Regions from separate parts of the Ilyobacter polytropus DSM 2926 genome, predicted to be linked through region 2. Evidence: riboswitches for the same ligand, from Rfam matches in the RefSeq annotation. Region 2 holds a riboswitch; the other holds the start of a gene.

Region 1 (12,809 bases), on a different replicon from region 2:
AAAGTATGTAAATCCGTCCTTTCACTACGAAAAAGATAAATGTAATATAATAGAATACATCTAGTTAAAATACTTTAGAAACAGAAGTCAGAAGATAAGGTTCTGGCTTCTGTTTTATTTTTTAGTAAAAGTTCTTAGAGCTTTAAATTTGTGGGCTTCATTATCCTTTCAAAAGCTTTGGTTTTGTTGTATAATGCCTTGAAAAAACTATTTAAAATTACAGGAGGGCAAAGATGTTGTTTGGAGAGAGATTCAGAATAAACATAACGGAAAATTTCGATGGGGTAGATCTAGTCGTTTCTGGAGTTCCTGGTGGGATAGATATCACTGCCGTGGACTTTGGCAAAGACCTAGCCAGAAGAGAGATGGAAGGAGTCACACTAGACCCTGAGGAAGAGATAGATGTGGTTTCAGGGATAATAGATGAAAAAACCACAGGTGAGGATATCAAGTTTGAATACAAAAAGGGTGATATATTCTCTGCAGTAATTTTAGCCGGAGTACTTGCAAAGAAGTTAGTTAAGGGGAGTATAGAAGGAAAAACCATTGATATAGGCGGTATAAGCACCAATGAAAAGAACAGTGAGTATATAAAAATAGGAATTCAAAAAATGATAATGACCAAAGATTCTTTTGGAGGAACTGTAGAATGTTCTCTTCCTGCAGAAGTGGATATGAACCTCATAAAGGCAGATCTTTCCAAACTCCTTTTTTCAACTGTTTTAGAAATAGAGGCTATTCAATTTGGCATGGGAATAAAATCTACCAAGGTGACAGCTCTGACTGCACAATCATATCCAAACCGTGTTCAGGTTACTTTTTCTCCCAATAAAGAGCTGAAATATCCATGTATTGCAGCGGTAATGGACGTATTTATTGAAGCCGCATCGGCAATTGTAATAGCTGAGAAGTCAATAAATTAGATGTTTACGGTCAAACCATTTATTTTATATATAGTTTTTTAAAATAATATATATTTTGTAAATTTAAATTGGCGTGCTATACTCTTTACATAAGAAGAAATAAAAAAATTTTAAGGAGGTAGCCGCCATGAAAAATAATGACGACTTGAAAAGAATTCATGAATATCTGTCTCTTCTAGAGAAAGAGAAGTACAAAGTTATGGAAAACAATATAGACTGGGATAAACTTTATGAAAGTGAAGATTCATACGAGGATATAGTTTTTAACTTTTAGTATAACGCTCTGATTGTGAAAAGGGAGGAAAATTTATGAAAAAGAACATGGATTATGAAAAGTTTTGTGAGTATATGTCTTATGTTGAAAAGAATAAATATGAAGTTTTAAAAACCAATGTTGATTGGGATAAATTATATGAAAAGGAAGATTCCTACGAAGACATAGTTTTTAATTTCTAATTCTTAAAATTTAAGAAATAGAAAGTACTGGGAAGGGAAGTGGACATCTCTTGTGTTTGGAAAATCAAATTTTATAATTTAAGACTCTCTGAAGAATACATTCAGTGGGTCTTTTTTTATTTCTAATTTTATTGAAAAACAAGAAAAATAATTGAGATTTATGCCACTTGTCCTATTCTTTACAAAAGAGATAAGGTATACTTGATTTATAAACAATAAGTATTTTCATAATCAGAACTCCCCCGTTCTGAACCCTCCCTAAAAGCTCACTTAGATTTTGATCTAAGTGAGCTTTTTCTATAAAAAAAAGACACCCTTAAAGGGTGTCTTAAACTATAAAATTTATTCTTACTTGGCTGCATTCCCTGCAATATTAAGGGCATCCCAGGTTCTTGCGAAAGGTGGTGCATAGCATAGATCAAGCATACCTAGATCCTCTGTGGTCATTTTATTATGTATAGCGGCAGCAATGACATCTATACGAAGGACCGCTCCTTTTTTTCCAACTATCTGTCCTCCCAGGATTACTTTAGAATCTTTTTCATATATCAACTTAATATATATATTTTCCTGTCCTGGATAATAATTAGTCTGATTTTTATCCTTTATAAATACAACACCGTAGTTTATATTCATATTCTTGGCATCAGTTTCGGATATTCCAGTTCTTCCTGCCTCTAAGTTCAGGACTTTTACAGCTGCAGATCCTAGAGTTCCAAAGAAACTACTGTTTTTTCCAGCAAGATTTTCTCCTACCACTCTTCCGATTTTATTTGCAGTAGTTGCAAGGGGGATGTAGACATTTTCATTTTTTACCCTGTGGGGTACTGTGGCACAGTCTCCGGCAGAATAGATATCTTCAATGCTTGATCTTCCCTGTTTGTCGATGATAATGGCACCGTTTTTTAGCATTTCTATCCCGGTTTCTTTTATAAAAGCTGTATTCGGTCTTATACCAGTTGCGATGATTATTATGTCTGCCTCATAGATTCCTTTATCGGTTATGACAGCTTTTACTTGTTTTTCTCCCTTTAACTCTTTTACAGTTTCACCAAGGTGAAGGCTGATATTTTGATAAGAAAGAATCTCATTCTCCATAATATCGGTGATCTCTTTATCAAAACTCTCAGGAAGCACCCTGTTATCCAGCTGAATAACTCTGACATTTTTGCCGAGATGGTGCATAGCCTCTATAGCCTCTATACCTATATAACCAGCACCTATTATCACAATATTCTTATTTTCCTCCCTAGAGACAGCATCCTTTAGGTCCACCCCGTCCTGAAACTCTTTCAGTGTGAATACATTTTCAAGTTTTACATTTTTGATAGGTGGTATTATAGCACTGGCCCCTGTAGCGATCATAAGCTTATCATAAGAATCTTCAAAAATTTCACCATTTACCAGCTTTTTAATTTTAATTTTTTTATTGATGTGGTCTACTGATAAGACCTCGTGTTTTATTTGCACATCAATTCCTGATTCTCTGAATTTTTCTATGGATCTAGCCATCATATTGTTGGTGCTTTGGAAAAATCCCCCTATATAATAGGGAAGTCCGCAGGCACCCCATGAAATAACGTCAGTTTTTTCATATACGGTAATTTCAGCATCTTTAAGTGTTCTTTTGGCTTTGGAAGCGGCACTCATACCTGCAGCCACTCCTCCTATAATTATAATTTTCATGAAAAAAACCTCCAAATTTTTATATGTTTTGATGTTATAATAAGTTAATTGATTAATTATAGTTACTTTTCCTTGACGAAAATAGACGAATCCATAAAAATAGTTAATTTAATTAAAGTAGAAACATAAAAAATATTCTACTTTTTCTGAAAAGTTCCTTTAAACTTTGTATGATATATTTATTATATCACCAAAACAAAAAATAATGAGGTGAAAAAAATGTCTTATTTTGATAATGCAGCCACTAGTTACCCCAAACCTGATGAGGTGTACAGTGTCTTAATAGAAACTATGAGAAATAAAGGCGGGAATCCAGGAAGGGGAAGCCACAGGATGGCTATAGAGGCCTTTAGGGCAGTCTATGAAACAAGGGTAAAGCTGGCAAAACTCTTTAATATAGATGATCCACTTAGAATAGCCTTTACACAAAACGCAACTATGAGTCTGAATTTTGCAATAAAGGGAGTCCTTGAAAAGGGTGATCACGTGATAACCACTTCCTTAGAGCACAATTCTGTACTAAGACCTCTATTCTCAATGGAAGAACAGAAAAAAATAGATCTAACAATAGTAGAGGCAGATTACCAGGGACTAATATCCCTTGATGATATAGAAAAATCCATCCAGGAAAATACAAAGGCCATAGTTATAACCCATGCTTCAAACTTGACAGGAACCATAATTCCCATAGAAAAAATAGGAGAAATAGCAAAAAAACACGGAATTCTCCTTATAGTGGATGCCTCCCAGAGTGCTGGGATCTTAGAAATAGATGTAAATAAGATGAATATAGATATTCTGTGTTTCACAGGGCATAAGTCACTTTTTGGACCTCAGGGAACAGGGGGTATATACCTTAGAAAAGGCGTAGAGATAAAGCCACTTATGGAAGGGGGCTCTGGGAGTCATTCGAAACTCAAGAGACAGCCTCAAGAGATGCCTGACCTTTTGGAATGCGGGACATTAAATGCTCCTGGAATTGCAGCCCTCGGAGCAGGAGTGGACTTTATACTGAAAACAGGGATGGAAAATATAAGAAAACATGAGGATGAGATCACTGAGGTCTTTATAAAAGGAGTGAAAGGTATAGAGGGAGTCAGGGTATACGGACCGGAAACAGGAAAAAGGACACCTGTGGTTGCTCTCAATATAGGGGATATAGATCCGGCAGAATTAAGTGCCATATTAGACGAAGAATATGACATAGCTGTGAGGCCTGGAATGCACTGTGCCCCCCTTGCACACAAATCTATAGGAACATATGAAACTGGGGCCGTGAGGTTTTCTTTTGGATATTTCAACACGTCAAAAGAAATAACAGAGGCAATAACAGCTGTAAAAGAGATATCAGATTTTTACAGAGACAAATAATAAAAACCCCCTTTTGATTTCAGATCAATGAGGGGGTTTTTAAAAATTTTTCTAATCTTTCACATTCCTCTATACCCTTATTATAACCTGCTTTATAAAAAAGTCTCAATTTTACCTTGTCCTGCTCAATTACAGATAAGGGCATGCTTTCCGGCCTTATAACAAAAGCTATATTTTCTTTTTCCAAAAGATCGAGAAAGTAAAGGGTGCCGTTATAGGCTATATATCTTTTTTTCAGGGCCTCGGCCACCTTTGGATGGGAATGGTACCAGAGCTTGGATATGTTGAGATACCAGCTGGGTTCATCTTCGTATCCTTTTGGGTGACAGAGTATGACAATAAGTTTTTTGTTGCCGTCGTCTAAGGCTTTTTTTATAGGAATTGCATCGGCTATACCTCCGTCTAGATACTCTTCACCTCCTATTTTCACAGTGTCTGTGAGGAAGGGATAAGAGCATGATGACTTTAATATTCGGTTAAAGTATTTTTGAGGATATCCATTCTTTTCAAAATATGCAGGTTTACCAGTGTTGCAATTTGTGCTGACACAGATAAATTTTTTTGTACTTTCAAAAAATTTGTCATAATCCACTGGGTACTTGTTTTTTCCCATGAAGTTTATAAGGAAGTCAGAGTTTAAAAGGGAATCACCCTTGAAAATTCTCTTATAGTCAAGGAGTCTTGGGTCGTAGATATAGTCCATGAACATCTTAAAGGTTCTTTCTTTTTGTCCGGTAATATATGAAACACCGTTGTATGCTCCCATGGAAACCCCTATAATATAGGGAATATCAATTCCTTTTTCTATGAAAGCATCCAAAACCCCACTGGTGAATATTCCTCTCATCCCTCCGCCTTCTAAGACAAGGGCTGTATTTTTCATAAAAGATCACCTCACAATAAGTTACAGTCTCTTTTTATTTAAACTGTGACTTTTTCCAGATTACTTATACTACATCCTATATAATAATTTTCTGCAAGAGTTGAGAAGCTCCTTTAAAATTTTCAAATAGATTGATTAACCTTAGACCTTTATTTTAAATTAAAATATTGAATTTACAAGAAGTCGTTACTTTTCTCTTGAAAGAAAAGTAACCAAAAGTTCAAGCCTGTGAAAAATCAGCTAAATAACCTTGAAAATCCAAGAAAAACTCGAAACTCGCTACGCTCAGACAGTCGATTTTTTCTAAGGATTTCACTGCGGTTATTCTTAACGCTGATTTTGTCAATGGCAGAAGAAAAAAGATCGAAAACCTCTCGCAAAAGAACTCGTATCTAGTTTTCGTCTTAACTCTGTGAAACTTTCTCTTTTTCTCTGTGCCCTCTGTGGTCAAAAGGTTTTCTTCTTATTCGTGTTAATTTTTCTGCCTTTTATCGGTTTTCATTCGTGACAAAATAATTTTGACTTTAATATTCTTGTAAAGTCAGTAATTTATAAGAATTCCTTCAGAGTAGTAACTTAAATTAATAAAAAAAGAGACTGTCATGAAGAACAGTCTCTCATAAATAATTATATAGCCTCTAAAGCTGTGAGTATATTTATATAATGCTCAATACCCTTTAAAAGAATCTTTTCATCAAAGTTGAAGCTGCAGCTGTGGAGAGGATAGTCAAATCCAAGCTCTCTGTTTCTACTTCCTAGGAAATAAAATACCCCTGGTATTTTTTCCTGATAGTAGGAGAAGTCCTCTGCAAGCATAACAGGATCGGTTTCTTCTATGTGAACCTTTTCTGCTACCTTTTTGTAGAGAGCCTTGTCGTTTATTACCGGCGGATAGTAAGGTTCTAGATTGACATCAATCTCCACGTCAAAAGATTCCTCTAATCCCTTTGAAATCTGAAGGATTCTTTTCTTGATTATTCCAAAGGTCTCCTTTGAAAAGGTTCTCACTGTACCCTCTATATGTGTTTTTTCAGCCACGATATTTCTAGCACTTCCCCCCCTTATCTTACCAAAGGAGATAACGGCAGTCTCAAGAGGAGATATACTCCTTGAGATAATTGACTGACAAGATGATAAAAATTTAGAAGCCACAAGGATTGAGTCGATGGCGTTATGAGGCATACCACCGTGACCGCCTTCTCCTTTAATTATTACATCTATTTCCCCAGACTGAGCCATAAAAGGACCTGCCTTAGAAGCGATGATTCCTTCGTCTAATGTAGGGAAGAGGTGGATACCAAATATTCCCTTTACGTTATATTTTTCAAATATTCCACTTTCAGTTATTATCTTGGCTCCTCCGGGCCCCTCTTCAGCAGGCTGGAAGATCAAAAGAATGTTTTTCTTGATATTTTCAGTTTTTGACAAGACTTTGGCCAGTCCTAAAAGCATGGCCATATGACCGTCATGACCGCAGGCATGCATTTTACCAGGATGTTTTGATGAATACTCTACATCGTTCTCCTCTTCTGCTTCTAGGGCATCCATATCTGCCCTGAAGGCGTATGTTTCATCTGAACCGGCATCGATGTAGACATAGACACCAGTTTTGGCGATGGTGAAAGGATGCAGCCCAAACTCTTTTAATTTTTCCCCTATATAAGCACAGGTTTTATACTCCTCTAACCCAAGCTCAGGTATCTGGTGAAGCTCTCGTCTATAGGTCTTTATCTGGTTTCCCAAATCTTTTAAATCCATGGTTTCCCCCTTATTTCAATAAAAAACGGACGTATATAATTTTAAATTCTGTTTATTTGGCCTATCACCTCTTAAATTTCAATAGAAATTTTTATGTAATTTTTTTAAAAAAATGAAAGACTCTTATAATTCTTAAATATTAACAGATTTTCCAGAAAAAGGAAAGATAGTAAGGGAAAAAAACTATAGTTTTTTATGAAAAAGTTATTTTTTCGAACATAACTGCGTGTAACTATATCCCAGTGATTACAGTACCTAAAGATATTTCATTTGTTTTGTATATCTCTATAATATATCCTGTGAATTTTTAAAAAAAGTATAAGTGTTGTAAAATAAAACAAATCAACTTATAGATTGATCATTACTTGATTATAATGATGTTTTATTGGAGGTCTATAAAGTAGTTTGTTTAAAAAAGAAACTGAGAATTAAATTAGAATAAAGATAGAGGTTGCAGATGATCATTAGTAGGAAAATAGAGGGCCGGCCAGCTCAGTGAAGTTTTCTAAAAGGGAGATCTGCCGAAATTCATTCTCTGTGCCGGGAGAGTGGGTTGGGGCATCGGAAAATATCCGTTGTACTGTCGTTGTCTATACCAAGACAATGGAGTGCTATCTTACCGTAACTATAATTTTTTATTATTATTTAGTTGGTAGGATTGTGCCCTGCCAACTTTTTTTGTTTATAAAATTTTAATATAAAAATGGAGATTTTTTAAGGGGGAAATGTATGAGACTTTTTGGTTCTATGGAGATCAAAGACAACCAGCTTTATATAGGCGGGATAAGCTCTAAAGAGCTTGTGGAAAAGCACGGGTCACCTTTGTATGTGATGGACGAGGCTCTTATCAGCAAAAATATGGAGACATTCAAGGCGGCTTTTAAATCAGACAGGTTTCAGACTGAGGTTGTCTACGCATCTAAGGCTTTTCTCACTACTGGGATGTGTCAGATCGTAGACAGGCACGGACTTAGCATGGATGTTGTTTCAGGGGGAGAGCTTTTTACAGTAAAAAGTGCAGGTTTTCCTATGGAAAAAGTACACATGCATGGAAACAACAAGACTTGGGAAGAGCTTGAGATGTGCCTAGACTACGGTATCGGAGAGATAATCGTAGACAACAGAGATGAGCTCGATAAGTTAGAAAGAGTATGCAGAGAAAAGGGAAAGAAAATAAACGTTCTTTTGAGAGTGAACCCAGGTATAGAGGCTCACACTCATGAATATATACAGACTTCTACTTATTCTTCAAAGTTTGGAGAATCTATATTTGATGAAAATATAAAGGATATAATCAAAAAATTTATTGCGGCTGAGCATGTGGAACTAAAAGGATTTCACTGTCATATAGGGTCTCAGATATTTGACGAGAAGCCTTTCTTTGCAGCTATGGACACTATGTTAAAATTCATAAAGCAGATGAAGGATGAGGCCGGTCTTGATACAACAGTATTAAACCTCGGGGGAGGTTTCGGAGTGTATTATTTTGACGGAGATGACGCAGTGGACTTTGAAAAATTCTGCAAAGAGATGATAAAAGACCTAGAATCAAAACTAGACGAATATGAGATAGATTTAGATAAGGTAATAATAGAACCGGGAAGAAGTATAGTGGCAAATGCAGGAACCACTCTCTATACAGTAGGTGGAACCAAGGTAACTTACAGCGGTAAAAAATATGTCTTTGTAGATGGGGGAATGACAGACAACATAAGACCTGCTCTTTATCAGGCTGAGTATGAGGGTGTCATTGCCAACAGAATAAATGAAAAAACAGAGGATCTGGTAACAGTAGCTGGGAAATGCTGTGAATCAGGAGACCTTCTTCTAAGAGATGTATATCTTCAGGAAGCAAAAGAGGGAGATATACTTGCAATCAGTACCACAGGGGCCTATAATTATAGCATGGCAAGTAACTACAACAGAATAAGAAAACCTGCTGTGGTTTTTGTAAAAGACGGAGAAAGTAAGGTAGCTGTAAAAAGGGAGAGCTATGAGGATCTTATAAGAAACGATCTCAAGCTTTATTAGGGGGGAATAAAAATTGAGAATAGTACAAAAATACGGGGGAACATCAGTAGGGACAATCGAAAAGATAAAGGCCATAGCAGAGCACCTCATAAAGGTAAGGAAAGAGGGAAATGAGGTAGTAGTAGTAGTATCAGCAATGGGTAAAATGACAGATGAGCTGATAAAAAAGGCCAATGAGATCACAAACAGACCTGACAGGCGTGAGCTAGATATGCTCATGTCCACAGGAGAACAGCAGACAATCGCCTTGCTGTCTATGGCTCTAAAGAATATGGGTCATGAAGCTGTATCTCTTACAGGAAGCCAAGCAGGGATACAGACAACAGGAACTCATACAAAAAGTAAGATTAAAAGCATAAATAATGAAAGAATGGAAAAACATCTTGCAGATGGGAAAATAGTCATTGTGGCAGGATTCCAGGGAATGAATGAGGCCGGGGATATAACAACCCTAGGACGTGGAGGATCTGATACAAGTGCAGTGGCCTTAGCAGGAGCTTTAGGCTGTCAGTGTGAGATATATACTGATGTAGATGGTATATACACATGTGACCCTAGGGTACACAAAGGAGCCAAGAAAATAGATAAGATCTCCTATGAAGAGATGATGGAGATGTCAAATCTAGGAGCAGGGGTCATGGAAGTAAGGGCCGTAGAGCTCGGGAAAAAATTTGGCGTCCCAATATACGTGGGAAGAAGTCTTGGAGAAAAGAACGGAACTTATATATTAGAAAAGGAGCAGATAATGGAAGAGAAACTTATAACAGGACTTAGCATAAATGAAAATGTTTTGATGGTAAATTTACAAAATTTATATAATAAACCTCAGAAGATAGCAAATATATTTTCTGCCCTTGGAAAACAGGATGTAAATGTGGATATGATTAGTCAGAGTCAGTCTGTAGAGGATATGGTAGACATAAGCTTTACCTGCCCGGCCACTGAGGAAGATCTTCTAGATAAAGCTGTAGAGATCATTGCAACTCAGAATCCGGCTCTGAAGATAAGTAAGAACCAGGATCTTATAAAGGTTTCTGTAGTGGGAGTGGGGATGATAAGTCATTCTGGAGTAGCAGGAAAACTTTTTGAAATATTCGGAGAGAAGAATATAAAATTCTATCAGGTGACAACATCTGAGATAAGTATCTCTTTTACAATGGATAAAGACAGAAAGGCAGCCGCTGTAGAGGCCATCTCAGAAGCATTTAATATCTAGGAGGGGCAATGTTAAAATTTGAAAAGTATCATGGTATTGGAAATGATTTTATAATATTCAGGGAAGAAGAAGTAGCGGGACTAGATTATTCTGAGCTGGCTATGAAAGTCTGCCACAGAAACTTCGGTATAGGGGCAGACGGAATGATGGTTGCCGCAAAATCAGAAAAAGCAGACATAAGAATGATATTTTACAATGCCGATGGTAGTGAGGCTCCTATGTGCGGTAATGGAGTTCGTTGCTTTTCACACTTTGTGAGAAATAATAAACTCGTAGAAAAAGATCTCATTGCTGTAGAAACTCTGGCAGGAAACATGCTGATAAAAACAGAGGAAAAAGACGGCAGATATCTGGCCAGGGTAAATATGGGTATGCCTATTTTTGAGACTGACAGTATACCTATGAGTGTCTCAGAAAAAGATTATATTGAAAGAAAAATAGAGTCTTATGACAGGGAGTTTAGCATTTCGGCTCTTTTTATGGGAACTACTCACAGTGTAACTTTTGTAGATGATCTAGAAACATTGGATATATATAAGTATGGAAGAAATCTAGAAATAAATCCAATATTCCCGAATAAAACCAATGTTAATTTTGCCAAGGCAATCTCAAAGGACAGAGTAGACGTAAAAACCTGGGAAAGAGGAGCTGGTTACACATTTGCCTGTGGTACAGGAGCCTGTGCAGTGGTTGTAATAGGAAATCTAACAGGACGGCTAGACAAAAATGTAGAAGTAGCAGTTCCTGGGGGAAAACTTTTTATAGAACTAACTGATGATGGAGTATTTATGACAGGGGAAAGTCAGAAGATAGCAGAAGGACATTATTTCAAATAATAAATTTTGATTTTCCAAAAGGTGTTAAAAATATTAATTGACTGGGAGATATGATAAATATGAAAAAATATAATATAGCAGTTGCCGGTGCAACTGGAATGGTAGGAAGAAAATTCTTAGAAGTCCTTGCAGAAAGAGATTTTCCAATTGAAAACCTATATCTTTTTGCATCTAAAAGATCTGCAGGAAAAAAGATGGAATACAAGGGAAAAAGTTACACAGTAGAAGAACTAACTGATGAAGTTTTTGACAGAGATATTGATATTGCATTATTCTCAGCAGGTGGGGCAACAAGTGAAAGATTTTCACCAGTTGCAAGAGATAAGGGAGTAATAGTGGTAGACAACAGCAGTGCTTTTAGAATGTATCCTGAGATACCACTTGTGGTACCAGAGGTAAACCCTGAAGATGTAGAAAAACACAATGGAATCATAGCAAATCCCAACTGCTCTACAATACAGTCGGTGCTTCCACTAAAGGCTTTGGCTGAAAAATTTGGAATAAAAAGAGTAGTTTACTCTACATACCAGGCAGTTTCAGGGTCTGGAGTTGACGGTATAGAGGACTTAAAAAGAGGTCTAGAGGGAAAAGAACCTAAAAATTATCCTCACCCTATAGCAAACAACTGCCTTCCTCATATAGATGTGTTTCTAGAGGACGGATATACAAAAGAAGAACGTAAGATGATAGATGAGACAAGAAAAATACTAGGAACTCCAGACATGGCAATAACTGCTACATGTGTCAGGGTACCTGTGGAAAACAGCCACAGTATATCTATAAATATTGAACTTGAAAAATCCTTTGAGATGACAGAAATATTTGAGGCACTAACGGGATTTGATGGTATAATAGTGGAGGATGACACATCAAAGAATGTCTATCCTATGCCAATACATGCTACTGGAAAGGATGAAGTCTTTGTAGGAAGAATAAGAAGGGACTTCAGCAGGGAAAACAGTGTAAATATATGGTGTGTGGCTGACAATATCAGAAAAGGGGCTGCAACAAATACAGTCCAGATTGCAGAACTCTTAATTAAAAAGGGTCTAATCTAAACTCAATGAAGGAGGAAATATAATGTTTACAGGATCAGGAGTAGCTATAATTACCCCGTTTAAAAAAACTGGTGAAGTTAACTTTGAAAAACTTGCGGAATTAATAGAGTTTCACATTGAGAATAAAACAGATTCTATAATAATAACAGGAACTACAGGAGAGGCTTCGACACTTTCTGACGATGAGCACCTTGCTGTAATAAAATGTGCAGTGGATACGGTAAATGGTAGAATACCTGTAATTGCAGGGACAGGAAGTAACGATACGAGACACGGTATAGAGCTTAGCGTAGAGTCGGAGAAGCTAAGTGTAGACGGACTTCTTCAGGTGACTCCTTATTATAATAAAACTAATAAAGAGGGCCTTATCAAACATTTTGAAAAGATAGCTGAATCAGTAAATATTCCGATTATTCTTTATAATGTTCCAGGAAGAACAGGAATGAATATTCCTGTAGATGTAGTGGAACACCTTAGTAAAAATGATAAAATAGTGGGAATAAAAGAGGCAAGTGGAAATATCTCTTATGCTGTTGAGGTTGCAAGACTTTGTAATGATAATTTTGCAATGTACTCAGGAAATGATGATAT
Region 2 (12,809 bases):
GAGCTCCTAATTCCTCTATGTTTTCTCCTATAAGTTCAAGTTTTTCTTTTATTTTCTTACCGCTAAAACCTGCATCCACCAAAAATTTAAATCCGTCAACTTCTAGAAAGGTAGCATTTCCAGAGCTACCACTTCCCAGTATAGATATTTTCATATGATTTTTCCCCTCTAAACTCCTACTCAAAAAATAAAAAAAGCAAGTAGGGTTACTACTTACTATATATTAAGATTTTTATTTTGTCAAACTGTGAAACTCTAGAAAAATCAATCTCTGAAAGATACAGCATACCTATAATCACAATGAGTCTAACAGTAGTTATGGCTGTTCCTCCTGTTAAATATTTTTTCCAGTGTTTTAAAAGTTTCATCAAGGTAGTGGGTTTTTAATCTTATTCTTTTATTTTCAAGGGAAAAGGTAACTATAAAGAGATCATCATTTTTTTCAATATCACACTCTAAAATCATCGTGTTAAAAGATACCAGCCATTTTTCATTTTTTATTCTGATTTTCAAAACACCCACCACCTCAAAAAGTTATCTATATTTATATATAACTAGTATAGCTTCCTTATCTATGATTGTCAATAGATTTGTATTTTTTATCTCTAATCTAAGATAAAAACTTGAAAATAAAAGGTAAAAATACTATACTTAACTATAAGTATGTATAAGGAGATGAGAATATGGATTTTAAAAAATTCCTTAAAGACAGAAGAAAAAATTTGGGATACAGTCAGAATAAATTTGCAAAGTCTATAGGAATAACTCAGTCCTATTTCAACACCATCGAGAGGGGAGAGGTAAAAAATCCTCCCAGCGAAGAAGTTTTAGACAAAATATCACAAGGGCTTCAGCTAAATGAAAAAGAAACTGAAACGCTGAAATACCTTGCTGCCCTAGAAAGAACACCGGATATTATAATGAAGGAACTTTCAAAACTAAAAAAAGAGCTTACTTCGGCAGAATCTTTAAAGGCAAATATCAACCTAAAGGAAAGTCTCCCTCTGATAAAGGGAATACCCGTGTATGAAAGAATAAGTGCAGGTATAGGGGCTATAAACGATGGAGAAGTGACAGACTATCTCTCTATCCCAGGGATAAAAAATGCCCAGGAAGTCTTTGCTGTTAATGTTTGGGGTGATTCTATGGAACCAAATATAAAAGATGGATCGGTTATCATATGTAGAAAGGATGTTGAGATCAGAGACGGAGAGATCGGAGCGTTTTTATTAAATGATGAGGCTTACGTTAAAAGAATAAAGGTGACCAACCAGTATGTTGCCCTTATGAGCGATAATCCAAATTATCCTCCTATTTTTATCGGACCTGGAGAAAATCTGATAGCTGTGGGAAAAGTTATAAAAGTATTGAGTGATATATAAAAAAACAGGTATTCAAAACCGGACTTACCTCTTAGGAGATAATTGATCCAGTCTTGAATACCTATTTTATTTACTCGCTTTTGTAAAATAATGTTGTCTTTTAACAGGCGAGCTTTCCGATAAAAATACAAAGTGTAACTTCAGAATACTGGCTCTCAGTTATCCCAGCTTGATCCCATTCCTAATAAAAAGACTATCACCTTAAATATATTTTGTCAATAGATAATGTTATTTTTTTATTAAAGAAATAAATTGACTTCTCAAAAATTAGGAACTACAATGGTTTGTGAACTTTATGTTCAATTTTTTTTAATATATACATTAAAAGTTTCTAGGAGGATTTAATGAATAAAAATCATAACAGTATCTTTGCAGACATTGCCCTTCTTCTCGTAGCTGTTATATGGGGTTCTGGATTCACAGCCACTCAGGTGTCATTAGATAGTGGTTTTCTTCCCTTTACCACAATGGCTATTAGATTTGGAATTGCTGCAATTTTAATGAGTGTTATATTTATAAAAAAACTAAAATATATAAACAAAAAAGACATTATAGCAGGTTCAGTGGTTGGTTTTTTTCTTTTTACAGCCTTTGCATCCCAGACAATAGGACTTCAGTTTACTACTCCCTCAAAAAATGCGTTTCTTACAGCTACCAACGTTATTTTAGTTCCTTTTATTTATTGGTTTATGTCCAAAAAAAAACCTGATATTTATTCTGTCACAGCAGCTTTTATTTGTGTCTGCGGCATAGCTTTTATCTCTCTAGAAAAAGATCTGACTCTTGGTATAGGAGATTCCCTGTCTTTACTGTGTGCAATTTTATTTGCCTTTCATATAAGTTCTACCGGATTTTACAGTCATAAGGTGGATACTACAGTGCTTTCTGTTACCCAGATGTGGTTTGCATCAATCTTATCCTTTATAGGGGCTTTTTTCACAGAAACTTTTCCTAATTCAGTACCTGTAAATGGTGTCTTATCAGTAATTTATATAGGGGTTTTCGGTACCATGATAGCTTTTTTTATCCAGACCACAGCACAAAAATATACAACACCTACAAAGACAGCTATTATATTGTCTACCGAAGCTCTTTTCGGAACTATCTTTTCAGTTATAATTTTGAAGGAGATAATAACAGCTAAAATGATAATCGGTGGAATCTCAATATTTCTAGCTATAATTACCGCTGAAACAAAATGGAAATTCTTTTATAAAGGAAAAGCAAAAATTATAAAATCAGACCTCTGATATTCAATTTCTTTATCAAAAAAAATTAAAAATAAGGCCTTCAGGGTATGAAGGCCTTATTCAAATCATAAATTATTGTTTTTTTCCTGAGTATACTTATCTTCATTCTCTTTTTTTTCTTCTGTATCTTTGTTTATATTTTCTTCTTTGGTGTTTGTTATCTCAGTAAAGGCTGTTGCTATATTTGCAATACTTTGAAGTTCAGATGGTATTATGATCTTTGTAGATTTTCCGTCTGCCACTTTTTCAAAAGTTTCCATAGCTTTTAGAGAAAGAACCTCTTTAGTTGTATTGGCAGCATTAAGCATTTTTATCGCCTCTGCCTTGGCCTTTTGAGTTTTGAGAATAGCCTCTGCTCTTCCTTCAGCTTCTCTTATATAGGCTTCTCTTTTGGCTTCTGCTCTCAGTATGGCAGCTTCTTTTTCTCCTTCAGCCACAAGGATTGCAGATTTTTTCTGACCTTCTGCTCTCAAAATTGATTCTCTTCTTCCCCTTTCTGCCTTCATCTGCTTTTCCATGGCGTCTTGTATCTCTTCAGGAGGAAGGATGTTCTTTAGTTCCACCCTGTTGACTTTTATTCCCCAGGGATCTGTTGCCTCATCTAAAATCGCCCTCATCTTTGTATTTATAGTATCTCTAGAGGTTAATGTTGTATCCAACTCCATCTCTCCTATTATATTTCTAAGTGTTGTAGCAGTTAGATTTTCAATTGCATTAATAGGATTTTCTACTCCATAGGTATATAGTTTCGGGTCAGTTATCTGGTAATACACCACAGAATCGATTTGGATTGTTACATTATCCTTCGTTATTACAGGTTGAGGAGGAAAATCAACTACCTGTTCCTTTAAGGATACTCTTTTGGATATTCTATCCAAAAAAGGAATAAGAATATTCAGTCCTGTTTCCCAAGTTGTAAGATACGCACCTAGCCTCTCTATTACATAGGCCTTTGACTGAGGGACTATTTTTACGTTGAATATTATAAGAAAAACTATTACCAGTATAAATAAGAAAAATATAAGCATTTGAAACATTTTATCACTCCTTCTCCAAAATTAATTTTATTCCCTGGATTCTAAGAACCCTGGCTTTATCTCCTATATGAAGCTCCCTATCACACTTTGCTTTCCAGTGTTTACCGTCTAAGTAGGTCTCATACTCCCCAGAAGAGATAACTTTTTTTATCTCTACAGTTTGACCGATTATCCTGCTCTCTATCTTCTCTTTTCTCTTAGAAAGAAGTTTCTTACTGAGTGGCCTGGTAACTATTATAAAGACAAACGAAAGAGCCACAAAAAAATAAAACTGCTTCATTATATCTGGAATATAGCCAGAAGTTAGAGTCAGAATACCAGCTGCCAGAGCAAACCATATACTTATCAGTGCTGTGGTGTAACCTTCCAAAATTAAAAATATTACTGTTAATATCAGCCATATATACATTTTTACCCCTCCTATTACTTATAATTCGTATTTTAAAGATCATTTCCTTTTGATAAACATAAATATTATATTGTACTATTTTTATACAATTTAAAGTCAAAACTTTTGTTTCCAAAGATTTTTTTACATTATTCTGTATGGATTTTCACTTTTTTGATTGACACTAGAACTGCCTTTTGTTATAATTAAGCTAAATTTAATATTTTTAAGATAGAGGTGCAGTGTTCAAAAGTATCTACTGGAATCCGGGCAGGATAATGAAGGTAAGAGAAAGGGAAGGCTGCCGAAGGAAAGACTATAGCCCATTGTCAATCCTGGTGTTACCGATAATATTGATAACACTGTCATTAAGTTTTCACCTGATGAAGTGCTATCGGAATTTTGTTGATTGCAAGGTTGCCGTATGTATTTCGGCAGCCCTTTTTTTTATTTTTTCAATATTTAATTTGCAAAATGAAAATTATATGTAGAAAGCACGAGTTTTAAATAGGGCTATTGATCGAAAACAGAACTTGTTCCAACATTTTATTAAGTTTCAAACTATTTTTTAGGAGGATTTTATGAAAAGATCTAGTATTTCATTACTTTTATTTTCACTAGCTCCTGCCATAGCAATGGCTGGAGATGCAGCTGCAAATGCTGATCATTATGGTATTCTTACACTTTTACCGCCAGTTTTGGCTATAATTCTGGCATTTACTACAAGAAACGTTATTTTATCACTTTTCATCGGGATATATTCCGGTGCCTTTCTATTGGGAGTTCAGAACAACGGAGTCCTTGGTGGATTTTTAGATGGATTTCAAGATATTATAAGCAGAGTTATTAACTCAATGGCTGACTCATGGAATGCAGGTATAATACTTCAAGTGCTTACAATAGGTGGTCTTATCGCACTTATTTCAAAAATGGGTGGAGCCAGAGCAGTAGCAGAAGCTCTTGCAAAAAAGGCCAAATCACCTGTATCTGCCCAGCTTATCACATGGCTGATGGGAATCTTTATATTCTTTGATGACTATGCTAACGCTCTTATTGTAGGACCTATTATGAGGCCTATAACTGATAAAATGAAAGTTTCAAGAGAGAGGTTAGCCTTTATTATCGATGCCACTGCTGCACCTATAGCAGGACTTGCCTTGATATCAACTTGGATAGGTTATGAGATCTCTGTTATAAAAGAAGGATACGCCATGATCGGTATGGAAAACATAAATGCGTATAGTGTTTTCGTAGAAACTATACCTTATAGATTTTACAATATTCTTATGCTTGCATTTGTATTTATTTCTTCTTTTCTGTCTAGAGATTTTGGACCTATGCTAAAAGCGGAAAAAAATGCAAGAGCAAATGGTATCAGCAGCAACTCTAAATCAAAAACTGTAAGTGCTGATGATCATATATCTGCTCCTAAGGAAGGAATAACTTATTCCATATATAGCGCTATTATACCTATAGGGGTATTAATTATAGCATCTTTTGTAGGTTTCTATTACAACGGTTTATCAACTCTCGAGGGAGATGTTCTAACTGCTGTTAATGCTTCGCCACTTTCTATTTATGCCATTAGAGAGACCTTTGGAGCATCTGATGCATCGGTGGTTCTTTTCCAGGCTGCCCTGTTTGCATCGATAGTAGCTATAGTCATGGCTCTTGCCAAAAGAACCCTTTCATTAGGAGAGGCTTTGGAAACATGGGTAAACGGAATGAAACCTCTTATGATAACTTGTGTGATATTACTTTTAGCATGGTCTCTTAGCTCTGTTATAAAAGACCTAGGTACTTCGACATATCTTGTCTCCCTTTTATCAGATACTATACCAAAACAGGCGCTTCCAGGTATTGTATTCGTTATGGCTTCCTTTATAGCCTTTGCTACAGGAACCTCTTACGGTACCATGGGAATCTTAATGCCTCTTTCCATTCCTCTTGCGAATGCAATAGGAATTACTGGAGGATTAGCTGCAGAAGACCTTCACAGCTTCACTGTTGCCTCTATAGGAGCTGTTCTAACAGGAGCAATCTTCGGGGATCACTGCTCTCCTATATCTGACACCACTATTATGTCATCTATGGGTGCTGGTTGTGACCACCTTGAGCACGTTAGAACACAGCTTGTTTATGCTTTGGCTGTTGCTGGTATCTCTCTTGTATTCGGATACCTTCCTGCAGGACTAGGCTTACCTATCGGCATGATTTTACCTCTTGCTGTCCTGGCAGTTTATCTCTTAGTTAGATTTGTAGGAAAACCTGTAGATCAAACAGAGGCAGAAATTGAAAGTGTAATTCAATAACATAAATATAAAAATCCGCCTTTCAAGGCGGATTTTTATATTTAAATAATAAGTTTATTTTATCCTGGTATTTTTGATTGCATCTGCTACCTTTAGAACCTTTGCTGTTTCCTTCACATCGTGAACTCTGAGTATAGAGGCACCTTTAGATGCAGATATTGCAGCTACTGCCAGACTTCCCTCTAGTCTTTCATTTACTTTAGATCCTAAAATATCCCCTATAAATTTTTTTCTAGATGCTCCCACCAATATAGGCTTCCCAAGAGTTTTAAACTCTTCAAGTCTGTTTATAATCTCAAGATTGTGATCAAATGTTTTTCCAAACCCAATTCCAGGATCTAAAATTATATTCTGACTTTCAATACCTGCTTTTTCACCTATATCAATACTTTTTTTAAGTTCATATATAAGGTCATCTATCAGATCATCATATTTAGGATTTACCTGCATAGTCTTAGGTGTTCCCTGCATATGCATTAATATACAGTATGCACCTGATTCTGATATCACTTTTGCCATCTCGCTATCGCTTCTTAGTCCACTTATATCATTTATTATATGCGCCCCTTTTTTAAGGCACTCTTTGGCAACTTCAGATTTATAGGTGTCAATAGATATCGGTACATCTATCTCCTTTACGAGTCTTTCTAAAACAGGGAGAATTCTGTCTAACTCTTTATTTGCAGGAATATATTCTGCACCAGGACGTGATGATTCACCACCTATATCAATTATATGAGCACCATGTTTCACCATCTTCTTTGCGTTTTTGACAGCCTCTTCTAAAGAAGTGTTTTTCCCCCCGTCAGAAAAGGAATCTGGAGTTATGTTGAGTATCCCCATTACATAGCTTTTCTTTGCAAAATCAAACTCTTTTCCACCTATTACAACAGGAGTGATTTTAGTATCGTATTTTATAAGGACATTTTTTATTTCTTCTGCTATCCTTTTAAGGTTCATCCGACTTTCAAAAAGTTTATGATAGAGTCTGTTATATTGTGACAGATTTGCAGAAATTACAACGTCTGTCATCTCAATATTCAATTCTCCTAGTTCCTTTGCAACAGATGCATCAGCCCCCACAGACAAGGTCATCTGCTTGATTGCATTGGCACTTCTAGAATCTAGATTCTTTATTTTGAGATTTCTAAAGACAGATTTTTCAGCCATCTCTCTTAGTTCTCCATCGTAAACCCCTATACCCTGAAGCTCACGTTTAGCTTCATCTAGATTTTCAAGATTTATTACTCTGGTATAATAATTTTTCATATAAAACTCCTCTCTATATACCCCAGTCCCTAGGATAACGGAACTCTCTTCCTATAGTTCTTCTTGATATTTTTGCTATCAAAGGAAGTTTTCTTTTATATTGGGAAAGCTTTATCTTTCTTATTATAGTATCTACTATCCACTCTTCGAAGCCTTCTTCTATAAGTTCACTTCTCTCATATCTTTCATCTATAAGTCTATAGAGTATCCTGTCTGCCATATTATAAGAAAATCCAAGTTCATTTTCGTCACTTTGACCCTCCCAAAGGTCGGCACTTGGCTTTTTAGCTATTATCTCTTTAGGCACTCCCAGTCTTTCAGAAAGCTCCCATACATGCGTCTTGTAGAGGTCTCCTATAGGATTTATGGCAGAAGCCGAATCTCCAAATTGTGTGCTGTACCCAAGTAAAATCTCGGTTTTATTAGATGTCCCCAAAACAAGAGCTCTTTCCTTTGCAGACCTGTCATATAAAATTGTCATTCTTTCTCTGGCCATCTTATTTCCCTTCCTCATATTATCCATATCAGGATTTTTTTCAAAATAAGCATCCACCATATCAGTTATTTCCATAAGCTCAGTTTTTATTCCAGTTGCTTCCACTAGAAGTTTGGCATGTTCTACACTCTCTTTACTAGAACTTTTATAAGGCATCATTACACCTAATACATTTTCAGGACCTAAAGCCTTGGCTGCAAGTGCCGCCACCAGTGCCGAATCTATTCCACCTGAGAGTCCTAGTACCACTTTTTCAAATCCTGCCTTGCCTATTTCCTCTTTGATAAAATCAATCAATACATTTTCTACTGTTTCCATATTGAGTTTTAATTTTTCCATACGTCCCCCGTTAATTTTCTATTATATCTTTTTGAAGCATCTCATTATCCAAAACAAATTTACCTAGTTTTGAGTTTCTATAATCTCTCAAAATTGTAAGTGCTGCCTGTATAAGGTTAACTTTATCACCTTTTACCAGCATGTTCATTCTATATCCGATTTTTTCAAGAACTTCCTGAGGAACCCCATCAAAATCTTCCTCATGAAGCTTATACTTTTCTTTAAGGGTATTTTTCATACCAAGTGAAAGCATCTTTTCTATTAGTTTATATGCCACCTCTTCCACAGGAATTACCTCATCTTTTATAGCTCCTGCTATTGCCAAGCTGTAACCTACCTCATCATTTTCAAATTTAGGCCAAAGTATCCCGGGAGTATCCAAGAGCTCTAGTCCCTCTTTTATTCTAACCCACTGTTTACCCCTTGTAAATCCAGGTTTATTACCTACCCCTGTACTTTTTTTACCCACTATTCTATTGATTAGCCTTGACTTCCCGACATTTGGTATTCCTGCCACCATAAGTCTAGTATTTACTGTTCTCAGACCTTTTTTCATCATCTTTTCTTTTTTCTCTTTAGACAATTTCTCAATTATTGCAAAGAGTTTTTTTACATTAAATCCTGTTTCAGCACTTAATTCTATAACCTCTTCTGCAAAATTATTTTTTATAAAATAATCTTTCCATACTTTCAAATCCTCTTTGTTTACAAGGTCAGCTTTATTTAAAATAATTATTCTTTTTTTGTTTTTAGCAAATTTTACGATATCTGGATTTTTACTAGAAAGTGGTATTCTAGCATCAACAATTTCCAAAACTATATCTATTATTTTCATATTTTCCTGGATCATATCTTTTGTTTTTTTCATATGTCCGGGATACCAGTTTATTTTTGCATTTGACATTTCTAAAGTGTACCTCCTAATTTTCTTGAGCCTTTATTATAAGTACAATTTCACCCTTTATAGGCTTTTCCTTGAGTCTCTTGGCAACTTCAGTTGTAGTTCCCCTTATTATTTCTTCATAAATTTTAGTTATCTCTCTCACAATAACTATCTCTCTTTCTCCTATAAATTCATGGATATCTCTTACTGTTTTTTCTATTCTATGAGGAGATTCAAAAAGTATAATTGCTCTTTCTTCACTAGCTAATTTTTTCAACAAAGTCTGCCTTCCCTTTTTTTTAGGAAGAAACCCTTCAAAGGCTATCCTTTTCATGTTTAGACCGGCTACAGAGGCAGCCGCAGTCATAGAGCTAGGCCCAGGTACAGGAACTACCTTTAAATCATTATTAAGAGCTACGTCAGCTAACTCAAATCCAGGATCAGATATGCACGGCGTTCCTGCATCAGTTACTAAGGCGATGCTTTTTCCACTCTTCAAAAGATTCATTATATTTTCTATCTGGTGCCCCTTGGTAAACTCATCATATCTATAAACTATAGTTTCTATCTCATAGTGTTTGAGAAGTCGTTTTGTCACTCTCGTGTCTTCTGCAAAGACATAGTCAGCTTCTTTTAATATTCTAACGGCTCTATAAGTTATATCTTCGAGATTTCCTATTGGTGTCGCTACTATGTACAGCATTTCAGACCGCCTTTCAATTATTATTAAAGAGTGAACTCACGCCCACTCTTTAACTTTTTATTTTTTATTATTTAGAAGTATCCCTTTTAACACTCCTATTGCACTTTCAAGCTGAATATCTTTCTGATTCTCTAGTTTCTCAGCTTCCTCTTTACCCTTGAGTTCTTCCAATAATTCCTTTTTGTTTTCCTTTGTTTTTTCCTCATCTATGTTGGTAACGAATCCGTCAAAAAACAGATAATCAGAATCTTCTACCACTTTTATATCGGGCTCTATACCTACTCCGTGGATGGATATTCCACTAGGAGTATAATATTTAGCAATTGTAAGTTTTATACCATCTCCGTCTGGAAGCGGTAGCAGACTCTGGACACTGCCCTTACCAAAACTTTTTTCTCCTAAAAGAACTGCCCTTTTATTATCTTTTAAGGCTCCTGACACGATTTCAGAGGCTGAGGCACTTCCTTCATTTATAAGTACTACCATAGGAAAATCTCCATAATATTTTCCTTCTCTCATGTAAATCTGTTCCTCGCCTGTTTTTCCTTTTACACTTACTACTTTTCCCTCTTTGATAAACATAGAGGATATTTTTATCGATTGATCCAAGGCCCCGCCTGGATTACTTCTTAAATCCAGTATCAAAGCTTTCATTCCTTGTTTAACTAGTGAATCCATAGACTTTCTTACATCAGGATATATATCTTCTCCAAATTGAGTTATTCTGAGATATCCTATTTTATTGTCAAGCATCTTGTTTTTTACATATTTCAGCTCTACGATGGCCCTTGTCAGAATTATCTCTTTAGATTCTTTAGATGAATCTCTGTATATTTTAACCTTAACTTCTGTACCAGGTTCACCTTTTAACTTTTTCACACATTCGTTGCTTGTAAGGGTATAAGTAGATTCTCCGTCTATCTCTATTATTTTATCCTTAGGCTTTATCCCGGCCTTATATGCTGGGGTATCTTCTATAGGCGACACAACAACTAGTGGGTCGTTTTCCTTTTTCTGTATGACCATACCTACACCGGCATATTTTCCTTGTATATCTTCCTTAAAGCTTTCCATCTCAGTTTTATCAAAGTATGTAGAATATGGATCGTCTAAAGATTCCACCATTCCTTTTATAGCCCCATGCATCAGCTCTTTTTTACTTGTTTCTTTTTCTCCTACATGGTTTGCCACTATTATATCCATAATATCAGAGACCTCTTTCAGATGGTTTAGATTTGAAAGAAATCCTCTTTTGGTGTTCGTCAGTTGTTTGTCTGTTTTAGTATTTGCATACACCAAGCTAAATATTACAATAGACAATACAACTACGATTATTTTCATTCTGGTATATTTTTTCATTAAAATTTACCCCCCGGTTTTTAGAGATTTACCCATGTTTATAACCTCATCTATATCAATTTCATTATTCCCATTTTCTAGAGAAAAAAGAGATAAGTATTCCACATTTCCTTTACCGCCTGTTATCGGCGAATAATCTAAAAACTTTAAATATAGACCGTGGGAATTTGCTGAATCGATTATTTTTTCTATAGCCATCTTATGTTTTTTAAAATCTTTGACTATTCCGCCTTTTTCTATATTTTCTCTTCCCACTTCAAACTGAGGTTTGATTAGGGCCATTAATTCAGAGTCACTTTTCATAAATTTTATAAGATGTTCAAAAACCTTAGTTATTGATATAAATGATACGTCCATTACCAAATAGTCAGCCTTATTATCATCTAAATGTTCAAGTGTAAGATCTTTTATATGGGTATTTTCAATAGATTTTACTCTCTCATCATTTCTGAGTTTCCAGTCTAGTTGATTAGATCCAACATCTGCTGAATACACATATTTTGCACCATTTTGAAGGGCACAGTCTGTAAAACCTCCAGTTGAAGCCCCTATATCCAAGACAACCTTGTCCTTTATGTCCAGCCCAAAAACTTCAATGGCTTTTTCAAGTTTCAGTCCACCTCTGCTGACATATTTCAAAACTTGCCCTTTTATTCTTATTTTAGGTTCCTTATCTATTTTTATCTGTGTCCCTGGCTTTTCGATTTTTTTATCATCTACAATCACAATTCCAGCCATTATAGCTCTTTTTGCTTTTTCCCTTGTTTCAAAAAAACCTTGTTCCACCAGAAGCACATCCAGTCTTTCCTTCATAAAACACCTCTTAGTTTTAATTATTCAAAAATCTTATCATCATCCAAGTATTTTATAAGTATGGAGTTTTTTATAAGATTCCTAAATCCTACCTTTTCAACTGAATTAATAAGTCTCGAGGTTTCTCTTATTCTCTTTGTAAAAAAATCATCACCAATTGGAATTCTTTTATTTTTACCGTAATAATTCACAAGCTGTTTGGTACTCTTTAGTCCCAGTTCTACCTTTGCTCTTTTGAGCCTGTCCTTTAATATCCCACTTGTACAGTCTAACTTTTTGCAGATTTCATCTGTCTGCATTCCCTCTGCCATATGCCTTAGTATCTCATCGGCACCTATAGGGTTTATTCTGTGGTACTTAGCAGAATAAACATCTGCTTTATGAACTATGTTGGCCTCTTTTGTACTAGGCTTTATTTTCCCCCATTTACCATGGTGGGATATTACTATATGAACAACATTCTTTCTTATTTCATCATGAATCTTAAGACCTGTTTCTTCCTCAATATCGTCCATGATTTTTTCAGTCTCTCTTATTATGTAATCCGGCCTTTTTATCATCATTTGAGAATGGGACAG

The links. A riboswitch is a leader RNA that binds a small molecule or an ion and turns the genes downstream of it on or off. The one in region 2 is predicted to bind lysine.
Region 1: another riboswitch for lysine. It lies ahead of lysA (diaminopimelate decarboxylase); the one in region 2 lies ahead of ILYOP_RS08580 (Na+/H+ antiporter NhaC family protein).

What each region holds. Positions count from the first base shown of each region.
Region 1 covers NC_014633.1:806,348-819,156, reverse strand. The annotation lists gene ILYOP_RS13665 (hypothetical protein) at 1-64, shown strand, start outside; gene ILYOP_RS13660 (chorismate synthase) at 234-923, shown strand; gene ILYOP_RS15575 (hypothetical protein) at 1,051-1,197, shown strand; gene ILYOP_RS15570 (hypothetical protein) at 1,233-1,379, shown strand; gene ILYOP_RS13655 (CoA-disulfide reductase) at 1,728-3,065, opposite strand; gene ILYOP_RS13650 (aminotransferase class V-fold PLP-dependent enzyme) at 3,285-4,436, shown strand; gene ILYOP_RS13645 (patatin-like phospholipase family protein) at 4,456-5,319, opposite strand; gene ILYOP_RS13640 (M20 metallopeptidase family protein) at 5,947-7,077, opposite strand; lysine riboswitch at 7,515-7,699, shown strand; gene lysA (diaminopimelate decarboxylase) at 7,807-9,108, shown strand; gene ILYOP_RS13630 (aspartate kinase) at 9,122-10,324, shown strand; gene dapF (diaminopimelate epimerase) at 10,333-11,160, shown strand; gene ILYOP_RS13620 (aspartate-semialdehyde dehydrogenase) at 11,220-12,218, shown strand; gene dapA (4-hydroxy-tetrahydrodipicolinate synthase) at 12,241-12,809, shown strand, end outside.
Region 2 covers NC_014632.1:1,828,049-1,840,857, forward strand. The annotation lists gene ILYOP_RS08550 (MBL fold metallo-hydrolase) at 1-154, opposite strand, end outside; gene ILYOP_RS08555 (hypothetical protein) at 307-513, opposite strand; gene ILYOP_RS08560 (helix-turn-helix domain-containing protein) at 684-1,382, shown strand; gene ILYOP_RS08565 (DMT family transporter) at 1,727-2,632, shown strand; gene ILYOP_RS08570 (SPFH domain-containing protein) at 2,698-3,669, opposite strand; gene ILYOP_RS08575 (NfeD family protein) at 3,674-4,078, opposite strand; lysine riboswitch at 4,282-4,459, shown strand; gene ILYOP_RS08580 (Na+/H+ antiporter NhaC family protein) at 4,639-6,369, shown strand; gene folP (dihydropteroate synthase) at 6,424-7,638, opposite strand; gene ILYOP_RS08590 (NAD+ synthase) at 7,652-8,473, opposite strand; gene ylqF (ribosome biogenesis GTPase YlqF) at 8,484-9,377, opposite strand; gene rsmI (16S rRNA (cytidine(1402)-2'-O)-methyltransferase) at 9,394-10,059, opposite strand; gene ILYOP_RS08605 (S41 family peptidase) at 10,117-11,418, opposite strand; gene ILYOP_RS08610 (TlyA family RNA methyltransferase) at 11,425-12,231, opposite strand; gene ILYOP_RS08615 (HD domain-containing protein) at 12,252-12,809, opposite strand, start outside.